DNA from 4 places in the Streptomyces sp. NPDC037100 genome. Region 3 is predicted to be linked to each of the others. Evidence: riboswitches for the same ligand, from Rfam matches in the RefSeq annotation. Region 3 holds a riboswitch; each other region holds the start of a gene.
The links. A riboswitch is a leader RNA that binds a small molecule or an ion and turns the genes downstream of it on or off. The one in region 3 is predicted to bind cyclic di-AMP.

Region 1: linked by a shared signal. The riboswitch ahead of ACZ7EG_RS36825 (M23 family metallopeptidase) and the one ahead of ACZ7EG_RS32550 (C40 family peptidase) in region 3 are both predicted to bind cyclic di-AMP.
Region 2: linked by a shared signal. The riboswitch ahead of ACZ7EG_RS09175 (transglycosylase SLT domain-containing protein) and the one ahead of ACZ7EG_RS32550 (C40 family peptidase) in region 3 are both predicted to bind cyclic di-AMP.
Region 4: linked by a shared signal. The riboswitch ahead of ACZ7EG_RS10110 (M23 family metallopeptidase) and the one ahead of ACZ7EG_RS32550 (C40 family peptidase) in region 3 are both predicted to bind cyclic di-AMP.

Annotation. Positions count from the first base shown of each region.
Region 1 is NZ_JBVJSX010000017.1:46,598-52,357, reverse strand. Features, by position in the region: gene ACZ7EG_RS36840 (DNA gyrase/topoisomerase IV subunit A) at 1-335, opposite strand, end outside; gene ACZ7EG_RS36835 (M16 family metallopeptidase) at 683-2,026, shown strand; gene ACZ7EG_RS36830 (M16 family metallopeptidase) at 2,023-3,411, shown strand; cyclic di-AMP (ydaO/yuaA leader) riboswitch at 3,604-3,768, shown strand; gene ACZ7EG_RS36825 (M23 family metallopeptidase) at 3,781-4,569, shown strand; gene ACZ7EG_RS36820 (GntR family transcriptional regulator) at 4,803-5,498, shown strand; gene ACZ7EG_RS36815 (HPr family phosphocarrier protein) at 5,657-5,760, opposite strand, start outside.
Region 2 is NZ_JBVJSX010000002.1:866,564-872,323, forward strand. Features, by position in the region: gene ACZ7EG_RS09170 (polyprenyl synthetase family protein) at 121-1,131, opposite strand; cyclic di-AMP (ydaO/yuaA leader) riboswitch at 1,634-1,811, shown strand; gene ACZ7EG_RS09175 (transglycosylase SLT domain-containing protein) at 1,815-2,594, shown strand; gene ACZ7EG_RS09180 (HAD family hydrolase) at 2,558-3,406, opposite strand; gene ACZ7EG_RS09185 (GNAT family N-acetyltransferase) at 3,592-4,662, shown strand; gene ACZ7EG_RS09190 (glycosyltransferase family 2 protein) at 4,683-5,760, shown strand, end outside.
Region 3 is NZ_JBVJSX010000012.1:137,972-143,731, forward strand. Features, by position in the region: gene ACZ7EG_RS32515 (urease subunit alpha) at 1-1,206, opposite strand, end outside; gene ACZ7EG_RS32520 (urease subunit beta) at 1,199-1,510, opposite strand; gene ACZ7EG_RS32525 (urease subunit gamma) at 1,524-1,826, opposite strand; gene ACZ7EG_RS32530 (hypothetical protein) at 1,940-2,068, opposite strand; gene ACZ7EG_RS32535 (hypothetical protein) at 2,119-2,367, opposite strand; partial or broken gene ACZ7EG_RS32540 (ATP-dependent Clp protease proteolytic subunit) at 2,428-2,520, shown strand; gene ACZ7EG_RS32545 (hypothetical protein) at 2,680-2,988, shown strand; cyclic di-AMP (ydaO/yuaA leader) riboswitch at 3,355-3,535, shown strand; gene ACZ7EG_RS32550 (C40 family peptidase) at 3,539-4,012, shown strand; gene ACZ7EG_RS32555 (DUF6328 family protein) at 4,095-4,724, shown strand; gene ACZ7EG_RS32560 (ATP-binding protein) at 4,862-5,320, opposite strand; gene ACZ7EG_RS32565 (helix-turn-helix domain-containing protein) at 5,534-5,760, shown strand, end outside.
Region 4 is NZ_JBVJSX010000003.1:19,318-25,077, forward strand. Features, by position in the region: gene trmB (tRNA (guanosine(46)-N7)-methyltransferase TrmB) at 1-782, shown strand, start outside; gene ACZ7EG_RS10100 (PrsW family intramembrane metalloprotease) at 841-2,187, shown strand; gene ACZ7EG_RS10105 (aldo/keto reductase) at 2,286-3,230, opposite strand; gene ACZ7EG_RS10110 (M23 family metallopeptidase) at 3,391-4,425, opposite strand; cyclic di-AMP (ydaO/yuaA leader) riboswitch at 4,437-4,593, opposite strand; tRNA gene ACZ7EG_RS10115 (tRNA-Met) at 4,883-4,956, opposite strand; gene ACZ7EG_RS10120 (dihydrofolate reductase family protein) at 5,022-5,760, opposite strand, start outside.

The DNA.
Region 1 (5,760 bases), on a different contig from region 3:
GGGACCCGCATCGAGAAGGGCTGGGCCATGCGCACGAGGGCGTCGTAGATCGACGCGTCGCCGTGCGGGTGCAGCTTGCCCATCACCTCGCCGACGACACGGGCGCACTTGACGTACCCGCGCTCGGGGCGCAGGCCCATCTCGCTCATCTGGTAGACGATGCGGCGGTGCACCGGCTTGAGGCCGTCGCGTGCGTCCGGCAGGGCGCGGGAGTAGATGACCGAGTACGCGTACTCGAGGAAGGAGCCCTGCATCTCGTCGACGACGTCGATGTCGAGGATCCGCTCCTCGTACGAGTCGTCGGGCGGCGGGGTCTTCGTGCTGCGGCGGGCCATCGCTGCCGGCTCCTCCTGTTACTGGTCGCTCGCCTACAAGGCGTTCATGCGCTGACGAGACACCGACCGTACTCAGCCCTTCGGGCCTGCGCGCGCTCGCCCTCTCGTCACCGACCGCCCCTGCGGCTCGCTCATGCTGCTGCGATCCGGATCTGACGCCGACCATTGTGGACCGCCGCACTGACAACCGGGACCCAGGGACCCGGTCCGGACCGCATCCCGCGCTCTCGGGCCCAGGTCGCCGCCGGGAACTTCACCAGGGCTCCGCACGCTTGCATACAGTGGCAGGACCGGCAGGAATCCGCGGTCTGAACAACCGCTCCGCGAGCGAAGGGACGTACATGCCCATGGGTCACACGGCCACAGCCCAGGCAGGCTCCGGGGGCCTGACAGCGACCGAGCACCGCCTGGCCAACGGCCTGCGCGTGGTGCTCTCCGAGGACCACCTGACCCCGGTCGCGGCGGTGTGCCTCTGGTACGACGTCGGCTCACGCCATGAAGTCAAGGGGCGTACCGGCCTGGCTCACCTTTTCGAGCACCTGATGTTCCAGGGTTCCGCGCAGGTCAAGGGCAACGGTCATTTCGAGCTCGTCCAGGGCGCGGGCGGCTCGCTGAACGGCACGACCAGCTTCGAGCGGACCAACTATTTCGAGACCATGCCCGCCCACGAGCTGGAGCTCGCCCTCTGGCTGGAGGCCGACCGCATGGGCTCGCTGCTGGCCGCGCTCGACGACGAGTCGATGGAGAACCAGCGCGACGTCGTCAAGAACGAGCGCCGCCAGCGCTACGACAACGTCCCGTACGGCACCGCCTTCGAGAAGCTGACCGCCCTCGCCTACCCGGAGGGCCACCCCTACCACCACACCCCGATCGGTTCGATGGCCGACCTGGACGCGGCGACCCTGGAGGACGCGCGCGCGTTCTTCCGCACCTACTACGCGCCGAACAACGCCGTACTCTCCGTGGTGGGCGACATCGACCCGGAGCAGACGCTCGCCTGGGTGGAGAAGTACTTCGGTTCCATCCCCGGCCACGACGGCAAGCCGGCACCGCGCGACGGCTCGCTGCCGGAGACCATCGGCGAGCAGCTGCGCGAGGTCGTCGAGGAGGAGGTCCCGGCCCGTGCCCTGATGGCCGCCTACCGGCTGCCGCACGACGGCACGCGCGCGTGCGACGCGGCCGACCTGGCCCTCACCGTCCTCGGCGGCGGCGAGTCGTCCCGCCTGTACAACCGGCTCGTGCGCCGCGACCGTACGGCCGTGGCGGCCGGCTTCGGCCTGCTGCGGCTCGCCGGGGCGCCCTCCCTGGGGTGGCTGGACGTGAAGACGTCCGGTGACGTGGAGGTTCCGGTCATCGAGACCGCCATCGACGAGGAGCTCGCCCGGTTCGCCGAGGAGGGGCCCACGGCCGAGGAGATGGAGCGCGCCCAGGCCCAGTTGGAGCGCGAGTGGCTGGACCGGCTCGGCACGGTCGCGGGCCGCGCCGACGAACTGTGCCGGTACGCCGTGCTGTTCGGCGATCCGCAGCTCGCCCTGACCGCCGTCCAGCGCGTGCTGGAGATCACGCCGGAGGAGGTCCAGGAGGTCGCCAAGGCCCGCCTGCGGCCCGACAACCGCGCGGTGCTCGTCTATGAGCCGACCGCCCCCGAAGCCCCCGCCGACCAGGACGAGAACGAGGAGGCGGCCCGGTGACCGAGCTCGCCACGATGGACTTCCACCCCCGGCCGCAGGCGGGCGACGCCAAGCCGTGGGCCTTCCCGGCCCCCGAGCGCGGCTCGCTCGACAACGGCCTCACGGTGTTGCGCTGCCACCGCCCCGGCCAGCAGGTCGTCGCCGTGGAGGTGCTGCTCGACGCCCCCCTGGACGCCGAGCCCGCCGGCCTCGACGGTGTGGCCACGATCATGGCCCGGGCCTTCTCCGAGGGCACCGACAAGCACTCCGCCGAGGACTTCGCCGCCGAGCTGGAGCGCGCCGGCGCCACCCTCGACGCGCACGCCGACCACCCCGGCGTCCGGCTCAGCCTGGAGGTGCCGGCCTCCCGGCTCGCCAAGGGACTGGGCCTGGTCGCCGACGCCCTGAGGGCTCCCGCGTTCGCCGACAGCGAGGTCGAGCGGCTGGTCGCCAACCGTCTCGACGAGATCCCGCACGAGTTGGCCAACCCGTCCCGCCGTGGCGCCAAGGAGCTCTCCAAGGAGCTCTTTCCGGCGGACTCGCGCATGTCGCGCCCGCGGCAGGGCACCGAGGAGACCGTCGCCGCCATCGACTCCGCGGCCGTGCGCGCCTTCTACGAGAAGCACGTCCGCCCTGCCACGGCCACCGTCGTGGTCGTCGGCGACCTCACCGGCATCGACCTGGACGCCCTGCTCGGGGACACGCTGGGCGCCTGGACGGGCTCCCCGGCCGAGCCGCGTCCGGTGCCGCCGGTGACCGCCGACGACACCGGCCGGGTCGTCATCGTGGACCGCCCGGGCGCCGTCCAGACGCAGCTGCTGATCGGCCGGATCGGGCCGGACCGGCACGACCGCGTGTGGCCCGCGCAGGTGCTCGGCACGTACTGCCTCGGCGGCACCCTCACCTCCCGCCTGGACCGCGTCCTGCGGGAGGAGAAGGGCTACACCTACGGCGTACGGGCGTTCGGCCAGGTCCTCAGGTCCGCCCCGGACGGCACGGGTGCGGCGATGCTCGCCATCAGCGGCTCCGTGGACACGCCCAACACCGGCCCCGCTCTGGAGGACCTCTGGACGGTGCTGCGCACCCTCGCCGCCGAGGGGCTGACCGACGCCGAGCGGGACGTCGCCGTGCAGAATCTGGTCGGCGTCGCGCCGCTGAAGTACGAGACGGCAGCGGCCGTCGCGAGCACGCTGGCCGACCAGGTCGAGCAGCATCTGCCCGACGACTACCAGGCCACGCTGTACCGGCAGCTCGCCACGACCGGCACCGTGGAGGCCACCGCGGCGGCCGTCAGCGCCTTCCCGGTGGATCGGCTGGTGACCGTCCTCGTCGGTGACGCGGCGCAGATCAAGGCGCCTGTCGAGGCCCTCGGCATCGGCGAAGTCACCGTCGTCGCCGCCGAGTAGCGGCACGCCCGCGCAGGGGCCCTGGTTGTCTTCAAAGGCGCCAGGGCCCCTTTATGCCCGAATTGGGGTGGGAGTTGCCTGTCTGCCCTGTGGGATGCGCTACAAAAGCCGGGATTCGTTTGGGAATTGAAAGTGGCGCCGCTTAGCGTCGTCCGGGCTGTTCGTCAGGCAGTGCGCCGCACCCGCGGCACCGGACAGTCATCGCCGAGTCCCCGTACGGCGCGAGCCAGGGGAGCCGGGGACCCACCGCAGTCCCTGGGGTGAATCGGACGCCCGCGCGTGCCGCGAGGGAGTCCGTAGGAGACCTTCCTGCTCCGAACCCGTCAGCTAACCCGGTAGGCGAGAGGGAAGGAAAGGACCAGCCACCACATGGCGTTCACTCGCGCCACCGGGAAGCACCGTCGTCCCAGCAGGATCCAGCGTCGCACCGCCCGCGCGGCGGGTGTCGCGGCCCTCGCCACCACCGGCGTGATCGGCACCGTGGCTGCCCCCGCGGCCTTCGCTGCCGAGCCCAGCGCCGAGCAGACCGGCCTCACCCCGGTCGTCACCATGGGCGACACCGTGGCCCAGCAGATCGACGCCCAGGCCGTCGCGCAGCAGCAGGCCGCCGAGGAGGCCGCCGCCAAGCGGAAGGCCGAGGAGGCCGCCCGCAAGCGGGCCGCCGAGGAGGCCGAGAAGGCCAAGGAAGCGGCCGAGGAGGCCCGCGAGGCCAAGGAGCGCGCCGCCCGCGAGGCCGAGCGCAAGCGCCTCAACGCCTACGTGGCCCCGATCTCCGGCTCGTACGTCTCCACCGGCTACAAGGCCAGCAGCGGCCTGTGGTCCTCCGGCAGCCACACCGGCGTGGACTTCCACGCCGCCAGCGGCACCTCCGTGCACGCCGTCGGCGCGGGCACCGTCGTCGAGGCCGGCTGGGGCGGTTCCTACGGCAACCAGATCGTGATCAAGATGAACGACGGGACGTACACCCAGTACGGCCACCTGTCCTCCGTCGGCGTCTCGGTGGGCCAGCAGGTCACCCCCGGCCAGCAGATCGGCCTGTCCGGCGCGACCGGCAACGTCACCGGCCCGCACCTGCACTTCGAGGCCCGTACGAGCCCCGAGTACGGCTCGGACATCGACCCGGTCGCCTACCTGCGCTCGCACGGCGTCGGCGTCTGAGCGGAACCCCTCCGTCGTTCCCGAAGCCCCGGCTCCCCGAGCCGGGGCTTTCGGTGTTTTCCGGATGCCCGCCGGATGCCCGCGGGGCGTCTCTGGAAGCCCGCCGGATGTCCGCTGTCCAAAAAATATCCCTGGATTCCCGCCTGCCGTCGGAAATTCCGGCTCATTGCAATAGAGTCACGGAAACACGCGCCGCTCGTCGGCGTTTCACGGGGATTAAGGGGAGGTCGGTCATGCGTATTCCCGCGCACTCGGTGTGCACGGCCATCCGGGACGACATCGTCGCGGGTGTCCACGCACGCGGCAGCCGGCTCACCGAGGAACTCCTCGCCCGCCGCTACGGCGTCTCGCGGGTGCCCGTCCGGGAGGCGCTGCGCACTCTGGAGGCCGAGGGCTTCGTGGTGACTCGCCGGCACGCGGGCGCGTGCGTGGCCGAGCCCACCGAGCAGGAGGCCGGCGACCTGCTGGAGATGCGGATGCTCCTGGAGCCGCTCGGTGCGGCCCGCGCCGCCCAGCGCCGCACCGAGGCGCATCTGAAGGTCCTGCGCGGCCTGGTCCGGCTGGGCCAGGACAGGGCCCGTCGCGGCAACAGCGACGACCTGCGCTCCCTGGGCGCCTGGTTCCACGAGACGCTCGCCCAGGCCTCCGGCAGCCACGCCCTGACCTCGATGCTCACCCAGCTCCGCCACAAGATCACATGGATGTACGTCGTGGAGGCGCCGCTCAGCCCGGTGGAGTCCTGGACGGAACACGGCGCGATCGTGGACGCGGTGGCGCGCGGGGACGGTGAGCGCGCTCGGGCGGTCACGGCGCTGCACACCGAGCGCGCGATCGGCGCGCACCGCCTGCGCCTCGGCTCCGCCGAGGAACGCGCCGACCGTGTGAGGAACTCGCAACATCCCGTAAACACGGCGAGCCTGCGGCTTTAACACGGCAGCCGTATACAAAGAGAGGCGAATTCCCGGGGGTTTATTTCCGATGCCCGAAGACGGGAATTACTGCCCCCTATGGACCGGGAATGGCGAAGGGCCCGCCCGGTCAATTCGGACGAGCCCTTCGCTGTGCGCCGCATCGGGCGCTCAGGACATCAGACGGTCTCGGGCAGTTCCTCGAGACCCTCGGAGACCAGCTTCGCCAGCCGGTCGAGGGCGGCGTCCGCGCCCTCGGCGTCGGAGGCGAGGACGATCTCCT
Region 2 (5,760 bases), on a different contig from region 3:
GGCCAGGGAGATACGTCAGACCCCGGACTCAACTCCGCGTACTGCTGGGGTATGACACGGGAGGGCGGCTTCTCCCCCGACCCGTAGGGGTCGCGGGTCCGCGTCGCCGGCGGGGACGGGCTAGCCGGCCCGGTGCACCACCGCGTCGCACAGCTCCTGGAGCGCCGTCTTCGCGGTGCACTCGGGCAGCGGTGCCAGCGCCGAACGGGCGTCCTGGGCGTAGCGGACGGTGTCCCGCCGGGCCTGCTCCAGCGCCGGGTGGGCCCGCAGCAGGCGCAGGGCCTCGGTGTGCCGGTCGTCGTCGGTGAGGTCGGAGTCGAGCAGCTCGCACAGGGCGATGTCCTCGGCGAGCCCGAGCCGGGCGGCGCGCTCGCGCAGCCGGAGCACCGGCAGGGTGGCAATGCCCTCGCGCAGGTCGGTGCCGGGGGTCTTGCCGGACTCGTGGGAGTCGGAGGCGATGTCGAGGACGTCGTCCGCGAGCTGGAAGGCGACGCCGAGCCGCTCGCCGTACTGGGTCAGCACGTGCACGACGGTCTCGTCGGCGCCGGACATCATCGCGCCGAACCGGCACGACACCGCGATGAGCGAACCGGTCTTGCCGCCCAGCACGTCCAGGTAGTGCTCGACGGGGTCCCGGCCGTCCTGCGGTCCGGCCGTCTCCAGGATCTGGCCGGTCACCAGGCGCTCGAACGCCTCGGCCTGCACCCGGACGGCCTCCGGGCCGAGGTCGGCCAGGATGTGCGAGGCGCGGGCGAAGAGGAAGTCGCCGGTGAGGACCGCGACGGAGTTGCCCCAGCGGGTGTTCGCGCTCGCGACACCGCGGCGTACGGCGGCCTCGTCCATGACGTCGTCGTGGTAGAGCGTGGCGAGGTGGGTCAGCTCCACGACGACGGCCGACGGCACGATCCCGGGCGCGTGGCGGTCACCGAACTGGGCGGAGAGCATCACGAGCAGCGGGCGGAACCGCTTGCCGCCGGCCCGCACCAGATGCTGGGCGGCCTCCGTGATGAAGGGCACCTCACTCTTGGTGGCCTCGAGCAAGCCTTCCTCGACAGCCGTCAATCCGGCCTGGACGTCGGCTTCCAGAGCCTGGTCCCGCACGCTCAGCCCGAACGGCCCGACGTCGGTCACGAGGGGTCTCCTGTCTGCTGTGTCTGCCGGTGATTACGCGGATTGTCGATAGGTCGCTGCCCTCACTCGAGTCAGCGTATCCGGTCACGTTTCGATCACCGCCAGCGCCCATGGTTACAGGCCGGGTGGTATCCGATCACGACCGCTATGTTTTCGATCAACCCATAAGAACAGATATTTATCGACTTACCCAGGGGTAGCGAGATATGCACGATTTGCCGTGATGAGTCATTGAATTCCCCTTGGTGGAAATTGCTCCACGGGCTCGCGATCAGTGAGTTGAATCACTTCTTCCCCTTTTCCGCCCCGCATCCACACCGGCCCGTACCGCCTTTCCCCGAAGGCCAGTTGAGTCTTGGCTCCCGCAAAGGATCAAGCGGACCAAACACCCCCGACCAAGGTCAACCGCGCGATATGTGACTGAGGTGCTTGTTCCCGACATGTGCTCTCGCATACGTTCCGGCCCTGTCCGGCGGACGCCTAATCCTGCCGCCGCCCGGACTCCCCACAGGAACCGACTCACTCACGCGTGGCAGGAGCGGGGGACCCAGGTAAGTCGCCGGTCCGCACAGCGGCACGGCTCGGGGTGAAGCCGCGTACGGCACACAGCGCCGTAGGCGGCCGGGCACCTCCCGGCCCGAACCCGACAGCTCACCTCGCAGGCGCCGGAGAGGAACATCGCCATGGCCGGACGAGGCAAGCACCGTCGCCCCAGAACCAACCCGCTGACCCGAGGCATCGTCGCCGCCGGGACCGGCGGAGCCGCACTCACCCTTCCGCTCCTCGGCGCCACGCACGCGAGCGCCGCCGAACCCCAGAGCGCCCCCGCCGCGGCGCAGTCCGTGCCCCGGGCGGCCCAGCCCGCCAAGTCCCTCACGTACACCGTGATCAAGGGCGACTCCCTCGCCCGCATCGCGGACAAGTACGACGTCACGGGCGGCTGGAAGCAGCTCTACAAGGACAACCGCGCCGCAGTCGGCGACAACCCGAAGCTGATCCATCCGGGTCTGAAGCTCAAGGTGAAGACCACCAAGTCGGTCGCGCCGAAGAAGACGGCGACCAAGTCGTCCGCCCCCGCCAAGCCGGCCGCGAAGCCCGCCGGCGGTGTCACCCAGGCCACCCAGGCGTCCGCGAAGACCTACGCGAACAACCTCGACGGTTGGATCCGCGAGTCGCTGGACATCATGGCGCGGCAGGGCATCCCGGGCTCCTACGACGGCATCTACCGCAACATCATGCGCGAGTCGTCCGGCAACCCCCAGGCGATCAACAACTGGGACTCCAACGCCGCCAAGGGCACCCCGTCCAAGGGCCTGCTCCAGGTGATCGACCCGACGTTCGCCGCCTACCACGTGCCCGGCACCCCCTACGACCCGTTCGACCCGGTCGCCAACATCACCGCGGCCTGCAACTACGCGGCCGACCGCTACGGCTCGATCGACAACGTCAACGGCCCGTACTGAGCCGACCCGCCCAGCAGTCGCTCGAGGACGACGGCGATGCCGTCGTCCTCGTTCGACAGGGTGACCTCGTCGGCCACGGCCTTGAGTTCGGGATGGGCGTTTGCCATCGCGACGCCGTGACCGGCCCAGTCGAACATCGGGATGTCGTTGGGCATGTCGCCGAAGGCGATGGTGTCCGCCGGCCGCAGGCCCAGATGCTCGGCGGCCAGCGCCAGGCCCGTCGCCTTGGTGATCCCGCACGGCTGGAGCTCGACCGTGCCGGGCCCCGACATCGTCACCGTCGCCAGTGAGCCGACCACCGAGCGGGCCGTCGCCGCCAACTCGTCGTCCGTCAGGTAGGGGTGCCGCAGCAGCACCTTGCTGATGGGCTCGCCCCACAGCTGCTCGCGCCGCTCGACCCGGACCGCGGGCAGGGTCGGGTGCGGCATCAGATAGCCCGGCTCGATCAGCGTGAGCCCGTCCACCCCGTCCTGGTCCACGGCCGCGTAGACCTGCCCCACCTCGGCCTCGATCTTGCCGAGGGCGGTCTCCGCCAACTCCCGGTCCAGGGTGATGGACCACAGCAGCCGGTCCGCGCCGGCGTCGTACACCTGAGCGCCCTGCCCGCACACCGCGAGCCCCGTCGCGCCGAGGTCGTCCAGGAGCGGCCGCACTCTCGGCGCCGGCCGGCCCGTCACCACGAGGTGCTGGGCACCGGCGTCCGCCACCCGTGCGAGCACGGCGAGAGACCGGTCGGAGAGGGTGTCGTCGCCGCGCAGCAGCGTCCCGTCCAGATCGGTGGCGATGAGTGAATATGCGAGGGGTGCGGCCATGATCAGAGAATACGGACAACGCGCCCCTTCGTTTCATCGCACGGCGGACGCCGATTGCCCGGTTGAAGGCCTCTGCACCAGTTGGCAACAAGATGCTCCGCTACCTACCCGTGGGGCCGCATAGAGCGGTACCTTCCAAGTGTCCAGGGGGACTTGATCGGGGGGTCGGGTTGAGCAGTGGGCGCATTCGCGTGGCTGGGCCCGGGGAGCTCGGCGAAAGGGAGAGGGAGCGCTGGCGTGCGCTGCGCGCCGTCTCGGAGGCACCGCGCAACCCTTTCATGGAGCCGGAGTTCACCGAAGCCGTCGGCCGGTTCAGGCCGGGGGCCCGGATCGCGGTGGTGTACGAGGGGCCGGAGCCGGCCGGCTTCCTGCCCTATGAGCGGGGCCCGTTGGGGCAGGGCCGGGCGATCGGGCTGGGTGTCTCGGACGCGCAGGGCGCGATCCTGCGACCGGGCCTGGACGTGGAGACGGGTGAACTGCTGAAGGCCTGCTCGGTGTCGAGCTTCGCCTTCGACAATCTGGAGGCCGAGCAGCGGCTGTTCGTCCGGTACGCGGCCGAGGAGCACGCCACCTACGTCATCGACGTGGAGAAGGGCTTCGAGACGTACGAGTCGGTGCTGCGCGCGCAGTCGCCGAAGTTCCTGAAGACGACCCTGGCCAAGGAACGCAGGCTGGGCCGGCAGGCCGGTGAGCTGCGGTTCGTCTTCGACGAACGCGACCCGGCCGCGCTGCGCACGCTCATGGAGTGGAAGTCCGCGCAGTACCGCAGGACCGGCCGCCGGGACCGGTTCGCCCAGGAGTGGATCACCCGGCTCGTCGGGGAGCTGGCCCGGACCCGGGCGCCGGAGTGCAGCGGCACGCTGTCCGTGCTGTACGCCGGTGAGCGGCCCGTCGCCGCGCACTTCGGGCTGCGTTCGGCCTCGGTGCTGGCCTGCTGGTTCCCTGCCTACGACCCGGAGTTCGCGAAGTTCTCGCCGGGTCTGGTGCTGCACCTGCGCATGGCCGAGGCGGCGGCCGCCGCCGGTATCGGCACGCTCGACCTGGGGCGGGGTGCGGCCGAGTACAAGGACGCACTGAAGACGGGCGAACTGCCCGTGTACGAGGGTGCGGTGACGCGTCCGGGAGTCGGCGCGGCGCTGCACTGGCTGAGCCGCGAGCCGGCACGCCGCGCGCACAGCTTCGTCCGCAGCAGGCCGCGACTCGCGTCGCTGGCCGCGCGGACGCTCAAGGGCGCGGCTCGGCTGCGCCGTACCTGACACACGAGGGGGGTGGGCGCATGGCCCGTTCGGTGCGTGCGCGGGAGGAGATACGGCGGTTCCTGGACATCGGGGCGGTGCAGGTCGCCGAGCTGGACCTCGACGGTGACGAGGCGGTGCTCAGACCCGGTCCGGGGAGTCCGCCCGTGACACACGGAGAGGTGTTCGTGCTGGTCAGGAGAGGCGGCCGGCCCGTGGGGACGCTGCTCGGGCGGGTGCCGGAAGGGGCGGATCCGAGGGCCGTGCTGGCAGAACGGGCCCGGGCGGAATGCGGGCCCGCCGACCTCGGCGAACCCGGGGAGCCGCCGTACGCGAGTGTCGTCGTCGCGACCCGGGAGCGGGCCGGGCAGCTGGCCCGGGCGCTGGACTCGCTGCTGGCGCAGGACCATCCGCGGTTCGAGATCGTCGTCGTCGACAACGCGCCCGTCACGAGCGAGACACGGGAGCTGATCGAGCGGAAGTACGCCGAGCGCGTGCGGTACGTCTGCGAGCCTGTTCCGGGGCTCGCAGCCGCCCACAACGCCGGGCTGGACGCCGTGCGCGGCGAGGTGGTCGCCTTCACCGACGACGACGTGGTCGCCGACCCGCGCTGGCTGACCGAGCTGACCGCGCCCTTCGCCGCCGACCCCGGACTCGGGTGCAGCACCGGGCTGATCCTGCCGGCGCGGCTGTCCACCCCGGCCCAGGTGCTGCTGGAGAGCCATGGCGGCTTCGCCAAAGGCTTCACTCCAAGGACGTACGACCCGGCGCACCCGCCGGGCGACGAGCCGCTGTTCCCGTTCACCGCCGGGCGGTTCGGCTCGGGCGCGAACATGGCGTTCCGGACGGCGGTGCTGCGTTCCGTCGGCGGTTTCGACCCCGCCACCGGGGCCGGGACGGCGGCCCGGGGCGGCGACGACCTCTACGGCTTCGTCCGCGTCCTGGCGCAGGGCCACCGGTTGCGCTACACGCCGTACGCCCTGGTGTGGCACCACCACCGGGAGACCTGGCGGGACCTGGAGACCCAGGCCTACGGCTACGGCGCCGGGCTCACCGCCTACCTCACCGCGGTGCTCGTGAACCGGCCCGCGCTGCTGCCGGCGTTCCTGGCGAGGCTGC
Region 3 (5,760 bases):
GTCGGCTCGTCCGTCGCCGGGCAGCGCGCCCCGCCGTCGCTTCATCACGTGCGCGGTCTGCCAGGTCCGCATGACGACCTCGCCGACGCGCCCCATCGCCTGGGAGTCGGAGGAGATGATCGAGATCGCGCCCAGGTCGTGCAGCACGTCCTCAGCCCCGATCGTGGACGGTCGGATCCGGGACTCGGCGAAGGCCAGGTCCTCCGGCACCGCGGGGTTGAGGTGGTGGCACACCATCAGCATGTCGAGGTGTTCCTCGGCGGTGTTGACGGTGAACGGCCGGGTCGGGTTCGTGGAGCTGGGCAGCACGTACGACTCGGAGACCACGGTCATGATGTCCGGCGCGTGCCCGCCGCCCGCACCCTCGGTGTGGTACGCGTGGATGCCCCGCCCGGCGATCGCGGCCAGGGTGTCGCCCACGAACCCGGCCTCGTTGAGCGTGTCCGTGTGGATGGCGACCTGGATGCCGGTCCGTTCTGCGACGGTCAGCGAGGCGTCGATGACGGCCGGGGTGGAGCCCCAGTCCTCGTGCAGCTTCAGGCCGAGGGCGCCGCCCCGGATCTGCGACAGCATCGCCTCGTGGGAGACGGTGTTGCCCTTGCCGAGGAGGCCGATGTTGAGCGGATGGGCCTCCATGGCCTCCAGCATCCGCGCCAGATGCCAGGGTCCGGGTGTCACGGTGGTGGCCTTGGAGCCCTCGGCCGGGCCGGTGCCGCCGCCGACCAGGGTCGTGATGCCGGAGGACAGCGCCTCGTCGGCGATCTGCGGGCAGATGAAGTGCACGTGCGCGTCGATCGCGCCGGCCGTGAGGATCCGCCCGTTGCCCGCGATGATCTCGGTCTCCGGGCCGATGACCAGCTCCGGGTCCACGCCGTCCATGGTGTCGGGGTTGCCGGCCTTGCCGATGCCGGTGATCCGGCCGTCGCGGATGCCGACGTCGGCCTTGACGATCCCCCAGTGGTCGATGATCACCGCGCCGGTGATCACCGTGTCCGGGGTGCCCTCCGCGCGCGTGGCCCGCGCCTGGCCCATGGACTCGCGGATGACCTTGCCGCCGCCGAACACGGCCTCGTCACCGGCGAGTCCGGGGCCGCCGGAACGGTCCTCCTCGATCTCGACCAGCAGGTCGGTGTCGGCGAGGCGGATCCGGTCGCCGGTCGTCGGGCCGAACAGGTCGGCGTACGCGGCACGCGAGATCTCAGGCATCGAGGGCACCTCCGGTCTCCCCGCGCAGACCGGGCACCACACGGGCTCCGGCCAGCGGAACGAGTTCGACGTCGACGGGGATCCCGGGCTCGAAGCGCACGGCCGTGCCGGCCGCGACGTTCAGCCGCTTGCCACGTGCGGCGGCGCGGTCGAACTCCAGGCCGGGATTGGCCTCGGCGAAGTGGTAGTGGGAGCCGACCTGTACGGGCCGGTCGGCGGCATTGAGGACGGTGAGGCGGGTGACCTCGCGCCCCTCGTTGTAGGCAATCGGGTCCTCGGCGAACAGGATCTCTCCGGGAATCACGGCGGTCTCCCCGTCAGACGATCGGCTCGTGGACGGTGACGAGCTTGGTGCCGTCCGGGAAGGTGGCCTCGACCTGGACGTCGTGGATCATCTCGGGGATGCCCTCCATGACGTCGTCCCTGGTCAGGAGTTTACGTCCGGAGGACATGAGCTCCGCTACGGTCCGGCCGTCCCGCGCGCCTTCGAGGATGTGCGAGGTGATGAGCGCGACCGCCTCGGGGTGGTTGAGCTTCAGACCACGGGCCCGGCGCTTCTCGGCGACGTCCGCCGCCACGTGGATCAGCAGTCGTTCTTGCTCGTGCGGGGTCAGCTGCACGTCCCACCTCACAGTCGTCGCTCCGGGCCGTGCGGGGCCCGGTTGCCGCGGCCACGGGGCAAAGTGCCAGGTGGCGTGGAGCGGCAGGCTAGTCGGACCGCGTTTCGGGCACGTTAATCCAGTCGTGATCCACCGGTCGGCGTGTCCCCGTCCCGCATGCCGATCAGCGCCCGCAGACCGTCCCGGAGGGCCTCGACCGGCGCCGGCCCGAAGAGGGACTGCTGGGCGATGAACCCGAGCACCGCGGCATCATCGTGCGGGCCACGTGGTCCGGCGCCACGTCCGCCCGGCATCATCCCGGCCTCCTGGTAGTCCTCGACGATCCTCCCCAGGCCGCGCGGACCGAGCCGTAGCCGTCCGCGAGCAGGAGTGCCGGCTCCTCGTTGCGCAGGGTCTCCGTCCACACCTGGACGACGAGCCGCGGGAAGGCGGGCCGGCCGTCGACGACCAGGGACTCACGGGCGGCGAGCGTCCTGCCGAGAACGGAGGCGATGAGTTCGTCGGACCTGCGCGTGATGCGGAAGGTCGTGGACAAGGTCACCGAGGTCTTCCGTCTGCACGGGCACGGGCCTAGTGGCCGGCCCTCCAGTGCTCCGCCGCGATGCCCCTGCCCGAGCCGATCCGCGGTCAGGCGAGCGATCTGGCCATCCAGGCGGATGAGTTGGCCCGCGTCCGGAGCCGGATGGAGGAGATGCTCGCCCTGAACACGGGCCGCACCCGGGAGCAGGTGAGCGCGGACATCGAGCGGGACAAGTCCTCACCGCGCAGGAGGCGGCGGAGTACGGCCTGGTGGACGGGATCATCCCCGGCCGCAAGGCCACCCTCGCCCCGCCGACCGGGCAGTGAGGCCCCGGTGCTCCCGCCCGAACTGCCGTCGCTTCCCGCCCTGACCCGCGCCGAGGCGGAACTGATCGACCGTTACCTCGACGTCGTCGACCTGCTCGGCCGCATCAACCCGGCCCGCGACGGCGACACCTACCGCGGGCTGCGCGCCGCCCAGGCCCTCGTCGGCAAGGTGACCGCGCTGCGTGATGCTCTGGCCCTGATGCACCAGCGGGGCGAGACGGAACTGCACGCCGACACCCTGGTCCGGGCGCTGCGCGTGCTGGACGGTGAGCGGCGCACGGCCCGGCTCACCCTGCCCCCGGAGTCCGTCAGTTGACGCGAAGCCGTCGGTCCGGATGCCCGACGACGGCGGAGCGTTCGGAGCTGAGTTGAAACGGACCAAAAGACGTACCCCTGTTCGGAGTAGGCGGAGGACCGATTTTCGGGCCCTCCCGGTTGCGCAACACGCGTAGCCCGGGGACGGACTGGGGTATTCCGCCGCTGGTCCGACGGTCCGCGAACCCGTGGACAGTGGCGCGAACGCACACGTGTCCACCCGAACGGGTGAGTGGTGAGTAACAACACAAATCCCCGGTTCCGTTGGGAAATCCGGACAGGCATGCGCCAAGATCCCTGTCTGACGACAAGCCCCCGCCGCTGTGGCGGGGCGATCCGGGCGGACGCCGAGTCCTGCCGCCGCCCGGATGACCGGTCGACAGGAGTGGATCGGCAGGAGTGGAGGACCCAAGCACGACGGGTCGCCGGAACGGTCACGCCATGACCGGACCCGAGCAGCCCTTGGGGTGAAGCCGCGTCAGCGGCCGGGCAACTTTGTCAGCCCGAATCCGACAGGTCATCCTTCACAGGCGGCTGACGAAGGGTTGCGCATGACTGCGCTCAATCGTGTCCCGTCGCTCATGGCCCGAGCCGGTACGGCCTCGGCGCTCACCATCGCCGCGGTGGGCGGCTCGATCGTGGCGCCCGGCTTCACCTCCGAGGCCGCGGCAGCCACACCGGCGACCAAGGCACTCCAGATCGCGGCATCCAAGAAGGGTTCGCCCTACAAGTACGGGGCGATAGGGCCGCACCGGTTCGACTGCTCCGGGCTCACGCTCTACTCGTTCAAGAAGGCCGGCAAGAAGCTCCCCCGCACGGCTGCCCAGCAGTACAACAAGACGCGCCACATCTCCGCCAAGAACCGCAAGGCGGGAGACCTGGTGTTCTTCCACTCGGGCAGCAACGTGTACCACGTCGGTATCTACGCGGGTAAGAACAAGCTCTGGCACTCCCCGAAGAGCGGGGACGTGGTGCGACTGCAGAAGATCTGGACCAAGAGCGTCTGGTACGGGCGCGTGAAGTGATCCGCCCGGCGTGCGGCGGCGTCCTTGACGCGCCGCCGCACGCCGGAGCGTGACACGGCCGTAAGTGGATACCCGTGACGTCATGGCCGAGCACCGTCCCTGCACCGCGCGCAACGAGACTCCGCTGCAACGCGCCGACCGCAACTTCGTCGAGCTGCTCCAGGAACTCCGCGTCACCCAGACGGGTGTGCAGATCCTCTTCGCCTTCCTGCTGTCGCTGGCCTTCACCTCGCGCTTCGGGGACCTGGACACGGTTCAGCGCGTCACCTACGTCATCACGCTGCTGCTGGCGGTCCTGGCCGCCGCGCTCTTCACCGCGCCGGCCGCGCTGCACCGCTCCCTCTTCCAGCAGGGCGCCAAGCCCCGCATAGTGCAGGTCTCCTCGCGTCTGGCCACGACCGGTCTGAGCGTGCTGGTGTTCGCGTTCAGCGGTTCGGTGCTGCTGGTGGTCGACGTGACCACGGGCCGGGCCGGTGGCATCGCCGCGGGCGTCGCGACCTTCCTGGTCTGCGTCGGGCTGTGGGGGATACTCCCCCGGCTGGTGCGACGGGCGGGGCTGCACGTGGAACGGGACGGAGCCGGGGAGACCACCGAGGAGGAGCCGGAGGGGGCCGAGATCCGGATCCCGGCACCGCTGCGGCGCACCGTCCGGCAGCCGTCAGAGCTGCGAGGGGCGGCAGCGCACCGGGAGGCGTCGGCGCGGCACCGGTGAGGGCCGCGGGCTCGGGCGGGTCGCACAGCGCGCAGCGGGCCGCGTAGAGCCGCGAGGGTGGCCCGGATGTGGGTCGCGCGGGCCGGGGTGCGTCGAGGCACCCGGTGGGGAGGGCCTTCAGGTCCTGCTGTGACCGGCTACGCCTCCTGCTGGCCCGCCGTCGTCACCGGGCGGACCGGGACGGCCCACGGGAGTTCGATCGAGATGGTCTTGCCGCCTTCGCGGGTGGGGCGGATACGGAGTCTGCCACCGCACTCGGCGGTCAGCCAGCGGATGATGACCAGGCCGCGGCCGTTGTCCTGCTGGACGGCTGCGGGCAGGCGTCTGGGGAAGCGCGGGTGACTGTCCGTGACACCGATGCGCAGCCGTTCGTCGCGATCCAGCTCGACCTCCACGGTGAAGGTGGGCGACTGACCGAAGGTGTGCTGGACGGCGTTGGTGGCGAGTTCCGAGATGATGAGCCGGACGGTGTCGGACACCTCCGTGTCCGTCGGCAGGCCCCACTCCGCCAGCGTGTTCACCACATAGGCACGCGCTGCGGAGACCGAGGCGGGATCGCTCGGCAGAGTGACGGATGCTTCCAGATGGTCTGCCATGGCGACGTCGTCCCTTTCCCACGGGACCGTAGCCCGACACGGAGCGGATGGTTCGAGTACGGTCCCGGACTGGTGCTTCGTCGTCAGACTGCCACCGAAACACCCGTGAAGGTCGGCGATCCACCAAGATATGCATATATCTGTCGCTCAAAGCGGTGAACTCTGCGACACGAAACCGTATTTGGGTGGCTCCGAAGGAGTAAGGAGGAGCCCATGCAGCACGGTCCCGCGGTGCGCCGCCGCAAACTGGGCGCCGAACTGCGCGCGCTGCGCTCCTCGGCGGGGCTCACGAGCGGTGAGGCGGCCCGGCTGGTGGGCTGGCACCAGTCCAAGGTCAGCCGGATCGAGACGGGCACGAGCGGGGTGAAACCGGCCGATGTGCGGTTACTTCTGGATGTCTACGGTGTGACGGACGCCCAACTGCGCGAACTCCTCATGGC
Region 4 (5,760 bases), on a different contig from region 3:
TCTCCGTCCGCCGCACCCGGGCCAAGGGCGAGCCGCGCTTCCCCGACGGGCCGAAGGCCGACCCCGCCGGTTCGCACTTCGAGCGGCGGATCCGGAGTTTCCAGCCCCGGCGCAGCCGTGTCACCGCCGGTCAGGCGGACGCGCTGCAGCGCCTGTGGCCCAAGTGGGGCCTCGACATCGACGGCAGCCGGACCCTCGACCTGCCCGAGCTGTTCGGCAACGACAACCCCGTCGTCCTGGAGATCGGCTTCGGCATGGGCGAGGCCACCGCCCAGATGGCCGCCGCCGACCCCGCCACGAACATCCTCGCGGTCGACGTCCACACCCCCGGCCAGGGCAACCTGCTCAACCTCGCCGACCGCAACGGCCTGTCCAACATCCGCGTCGGCAACGGCGACGCGATCATCCTCCTGCGGGAGATGCTCGCCCCCGACTCCCTCGGCGGCCTCCGCGTCTACTTCCCCGACCCCTGGCCCAAGAAGCGGCACCACAAGCGCAGAATCATCCAGCCCGACTTCCTCACCCTGGCCGCCACCCGGCTCCGGCCCGGCGCGCTCGTCCACTGCGCCACCGACTGGGAGCCGTACGCCGAGCAGATGCTCGACGTCCTCACGGCACACCCCGACTTCGAGAACACACAGGCGGACGGCGGTTTCGCGCCGCGTCCCGACTTCCGTCCGCTGACCCGTTTCGAGGGCCAGGGACTGGACAAGGGACATGTCGTGAACGACCTCGTCTTCCGCCGCGTACAGCACGTGGACCAGCCCCCCGCCGGCGCCTGACCACCCTGGCACCTCTGCCGCCTGCGGACAGCGCCCATCCGTCGTTAGGGTCAATTCCGTGGCCACCAGCCCCCCGCATCCGTCGTACCCGAGCGGTCCCACCGACGGTGTCCCCTTCGCCGGCCCAGGCACGGCCGGCTCCTCGCGGCACGCCCACTGGTGGCACCGCGCCTGGGTGCGCTACGGCGCGCTGAGCACACTCCTCGCGATATCCGGCCTGGTCATCCTCGCCCTGGTCCGCGAGGAGACCGGCACGGAGGGGTTCCTGGTCGGGCTGGGGCTGGCCGTCCTGCCGGTGCCCCTGCTGATCGCCGCGTTCCGCTGGCTGGACCGGGTCGAACCGGGCCCCTGGCGGAACCTGGTGTTCTGCTTCGCCTGGGGCGCTTGCGCGGCGGCGCTGATAGCGATCGTCGCCAACAGCTTCGCGACGAGATGGATAGCGACGGCGACGGCGGACCCGTCCAGCGCCGACACCCTCGGCGCGACCGTGATAGCGCCGGTGGTCGAGGAGTCGGCCAAGGCGGCGGCCGTCCTCCTGGTCTTCCTCTTCCGGCGCCGCGACTTCACCGGCATCGTCGACGGAGTCGTCATAGCCGGTGTGACCGCCACCGGCTTCGCCTTCACGGAGAACATCCTCTACCTGGGCACCGCCTTCGGCACCGACCAGCTCACCGGCGGCACCGGCATCGCCTCCGTCACGGCGGCGACCTTCTTCGTGCGCATCATCATGTCGCCGTTCGCGCACCCGCTGTTCACGGTCCTCACCGGCATCGGCTTCGGCATCGCCGCGCTCTCGGCGGACCGCCGGCACCTGCGCCGCGTCGCCTTCCCGCTCGGCGGGCTACTGCTCGCGATGGGCATGCACGCCATGTGGAACGGCTCCTCGGCGTTCGGCGAGTACGGGTTCTTCGCCGTGTACGCGGCCTTCATGGTGCCGATCTTCGGGCTGCTGACGTGGCTGGTGATCTGGACGCGGCAGCGGGAACTGAAGACCGTACGGGCGGAGCTGCCCGCCTACGCCACGGCCGGCTGGCTGACCCCGGCCGAGCCGTACGCGCTCGGCTCGATGCGGGCCCGGCGGATCGCCCGCCAGTACGCCCGTCGCCACGCGGGCAGGGCGGCGGCCCGGGAGGTGGCCCGGTACGAGGCGTACGCGACGTCCCTGGCGTTCCTGCGGCACCGGGCCCGGCGGGGCAGCGCCCGGGCGGACTTCGCCGTACGGGAGCGGGAACTGCTCGGCGAACTGTGGCGGCGCCGGGGGGTGTCCCGCCCCGCGCTGGACCACGCGGCGCGGATCATCGCCCCACCGGTCCCGGTGGTGGCCCCGCCCTGGCCGGTCCACGGGGTGTACGGGTACGGCCATCAGCCGACGGCGTACCCCGCGTACAACCCGTACCGCACCTAGGCCCCACACCGGACCCCGGGTAAGCCCGCCCGCTCAGACCGACCCCCGTCGCCAGACACCGGCACCCTCAGACCGCCCCCCGCGAAGCCCGCCCCGCCTCAGGCCGAAGCCCGCGTCAGATGTTCCGTCTCGGCCTCCGAGAGGGTCAGCTCGCCGACGCCGACCAGTGCGGGCAGCTGCTCCACCGTCCGTGCGGAAGCGATCGGCGCCACGACGGTCGGCTGGGCGGCGAGCCAGGCGAGAGCCACCGTGGCCATGGGCACGTCGTGCGTCCCGGCGATCTCGTCGAGGGCGGCGAGCACCCGCTGGCCCCGCTCGGTCTCCAGGTGCGCGGCGGCACTGCCCGCCCGCGCGCTGTCGACCGTCGTGCCGGGCCGGTACTTGCCCGTGAGGAAGCCGGACGCGAGCGAGAAGTACGGCAAGGCGGCCAGGCCGGTCCGCTCGGCGAGATCCTGCAGCTCACCCTCGTAGGTGTCGCGGGAGACCAGGTTGTAGTGCGGCTGGAGGGCCACGTACCGGGCGAGCCCCTCACGCTCGGAGAACTCCAGGGACGCCCGCAGCCGCTCGGCGGAGATGTTGGAGGCGGCGATGTGCCGCACCTTCCCGGCCTTCACAAGACTGTCGAGCGCGCCGATGATCTCCTCGACGGGCACGTCGGGCTGGTCGAAGTGCGTGTAGTAGAGGTCGATGTAATCGGTGCCGAGGCGTTGCAGGGAGGCATCGGCGGCGGCCTTGACGGTGCCGGCGGACAGTCCGCGGAACTCGGGGTGCCGGCTGACCTTCGTGGCGACGACGACGTCCGCGCGGTTGCCGCGGGACTTCAGCCACTTGCCGAGCACCGTCTCGGACTCACCACCCTTGTTGCCCTCCACCCAGGCCGAGTAGGAGTCGGCGGTGTCGACGAAGTTGCCGCCGGCGGCGGTGTAGGCGTCGAGTACGGCGAACGACTGGTCCTCGTCGGCGGTCCAGCCGAAGACGTTGCCGCCGAGGGCGAGCGGGAAGACCTCGAGGTCGGAAGAGCCGAGCTTGCGCAGTGAAGTCATGCTGCACGTCAACCCCCCGAGGGGAACGCCTCATTCCGCGGCGTACGCAAAGGCCCTGTAAACACTCCCGCCCGGCGTGCGCCGCCGCACGCCACAACGTCCGGCAGCCCTGACGTCGGGGGGTCGTCAGGGCCGTCGGTGCTTCAACGGTACGTACCGCTTACGGGTTCAGTCCCTTGCCGCGCAGCCACGCCATCGGGTCGATGCCGCTCGCGGATCCGCCGGAGTGGACTTCGAGGTGCAGGTGCGCGCCGGTGACGTTGCCGGTGGCGCCCACGCGGCCGATCACGTCGCCGGTGCTGACCTTCTGGCCGACGCTGACGCCGATGGAGGACTGGTGCGCGTACCAGATCTCGGTGCCGTCATCGAGGGTGAGGACGGTCTTGTAGCCGTACGAGCCGTTCCAGCCCGCCTCGGTGATGGTGCCGCTGTGCACGGCCTTGATCGGCGTGCCCGTGGGGGCGGCGAAGTCCAGGCCCGTGTGGTAGCCGGAGGACCAGTAGGCGCCGGCCTGGCCGAAGCTGGAGGTGATGGTGTACGAGGAGGTCGGCAGCGTGAACTGCTTGGCCAGGGCGGCGAGACGCTCGGCCTCGGCCTTCTTCCTGGCCTCCTCCTCCGCCTTCCGCTTGGCCTCGGCGGCCTTGGCCTCGGCTTCCTTCTCCGCCTTGGCGACCGCTTCCGCGGCTGCCTTCTCGGCGGCGGCCGCGGCGTCCTGGGCGGCCTTGGTCTCGATCTGGTCCTGCTGGTGCTCGACCTGGGCCATGATCCGGGCGCGCAGCGCCTCGCCGGCGCCGGCTTCGGAGGTGCTCTCCTCGGTGGCCGCCGTGGCGGTGCCGAGGCTGCTGAGCGGGGTGGCGGAACCTTCGGGGGTGTCGTCGTCCGAGATGAGGGAACCCACCGAGGGCAGGTCCGGCACGGAGATGGACACCGGGGGCTTGCCGGTCTGGGCACTGGCCATGCCGCCGGCACCCACGGCGGCTATGACGCCGACGCCCAGGACGGTGGAGCTGCGGGCGAGGCCTCCGCCACGCTGCTTGGTGACGCGATGCCGGCCACGGACGGGACGGATGGACTCCTCGGTGGGGTTCCACTCCTGGAACGGGCCCTCGTCGGTGCGCTGACCGCCGTAGCCGAAGGTGTCGGTCTCGCGCTTCGGCGCGTACGGGGCCGTGGGGGCAGGCCGGTTGGACGCCACGTGGGCGTACTCCTTTCCTTCCTTCTCGCCTACCGGGTTAGCTGACGGGTTCGGAGCAGGAAGGTCTCCTACGCGCGTATACCCGCCGTGCTTCCACGGTGGTATCCGCCCGATTCACCCCAAGTGGTGGTTCCCCGGTTCCCTTTCAGGATTCGGCGCATGCGCACGGAGCCGCCTTCTGTGACGGCTGGGACGACCGCGCTGCGTTATCGAACGTTAATGGAGGCGCGAGGGGTATTCCAGCGATTCCACTTGATCATTAACCTTTTTCGCGCGGACTTTGCCGCCATGACCGGCTCAAATCGGGCGAGTTGACCGCTTCACAAGTGACCGACGAGTTTTGACGGTACGTCAGTTGTTATGCGGAACGGGGTGGTTCCCTCACCGACCGTAATGGCGTCACCGGGGAATGCACCAAGGGCCGGAATCCTTTTGGATTCCGGCCCTTGGCCTTCAGTAGCGGGGACAGGATTTGAACCTGCGACCTCTGGGTTATGAGCCCAGCGAGCTACCGAGCTGCTCCACCCCGCGTCGTTGTGACACCAGTGTACGCCATCCGCGGGACCACTCGCGCACACCCACTGATCGGGCCGCGCTCAGCCCGGCAGGTGACGGTTCGGGGCCTTGGCCCGCTCCTCGTGTTCCGGGAGGACGACGACCTCCACCCCCCGGGCCGCCAGGAGGCCGCTGCCGTCGGCGTCCTTCACGAAGGTGTCCGGCTCGCGCCAGGCCGTGACGACCCGTCGGACACCCGCGTCGAGGATCAGCCGGGCGCAGGGCGCGGGGCGGGAGGCGCGGCGAGCGCAGGGCTCCAGGCTGCTGTACACCGTCGCGCCGGGCAGGCGCGGGTCGGCCGGGTCGAGCTTCGCGAGGGCCGCCTCCTCGGCGTGCACCACCGGGTCGCCGCCCTCTCGGGAATGGCCACGGGCCAGTTCCGTACCGTCGGCGGCGACCACGACCGCGCCCACGCTGAACGCGGTGTCCGACGGCGGACAGCGCTCGGCCAGCTCACAGGCGCGGGCCAGCCAGTGATGGTCGGCGGCGGCGGGCAGGGAGCCGGCGCCCGGGGCGGTCGGTTCGTAGCGCATCAGGACGACGTCCTCGATCCGCCGCGACTCCAGCAGCCGGAGCCGGCCGCCCTGGTAGCCACCGGGGCCGAAGAGCCGGGGCGCCCGGGGGTCGCCCACGAAGAGCGGGGCGAGGACCAGCTGGAGTTCGTCGGCGAGGCCCTGGGTGAGGAGCTGGGTGTGGATCAGGCCCCCGCCCTCGACCATGAGCCGCCGTACGCCCCGGACGTCGTGCAGGTGCGTGAGCAGCCGCCGCCAGTCGAGGTCG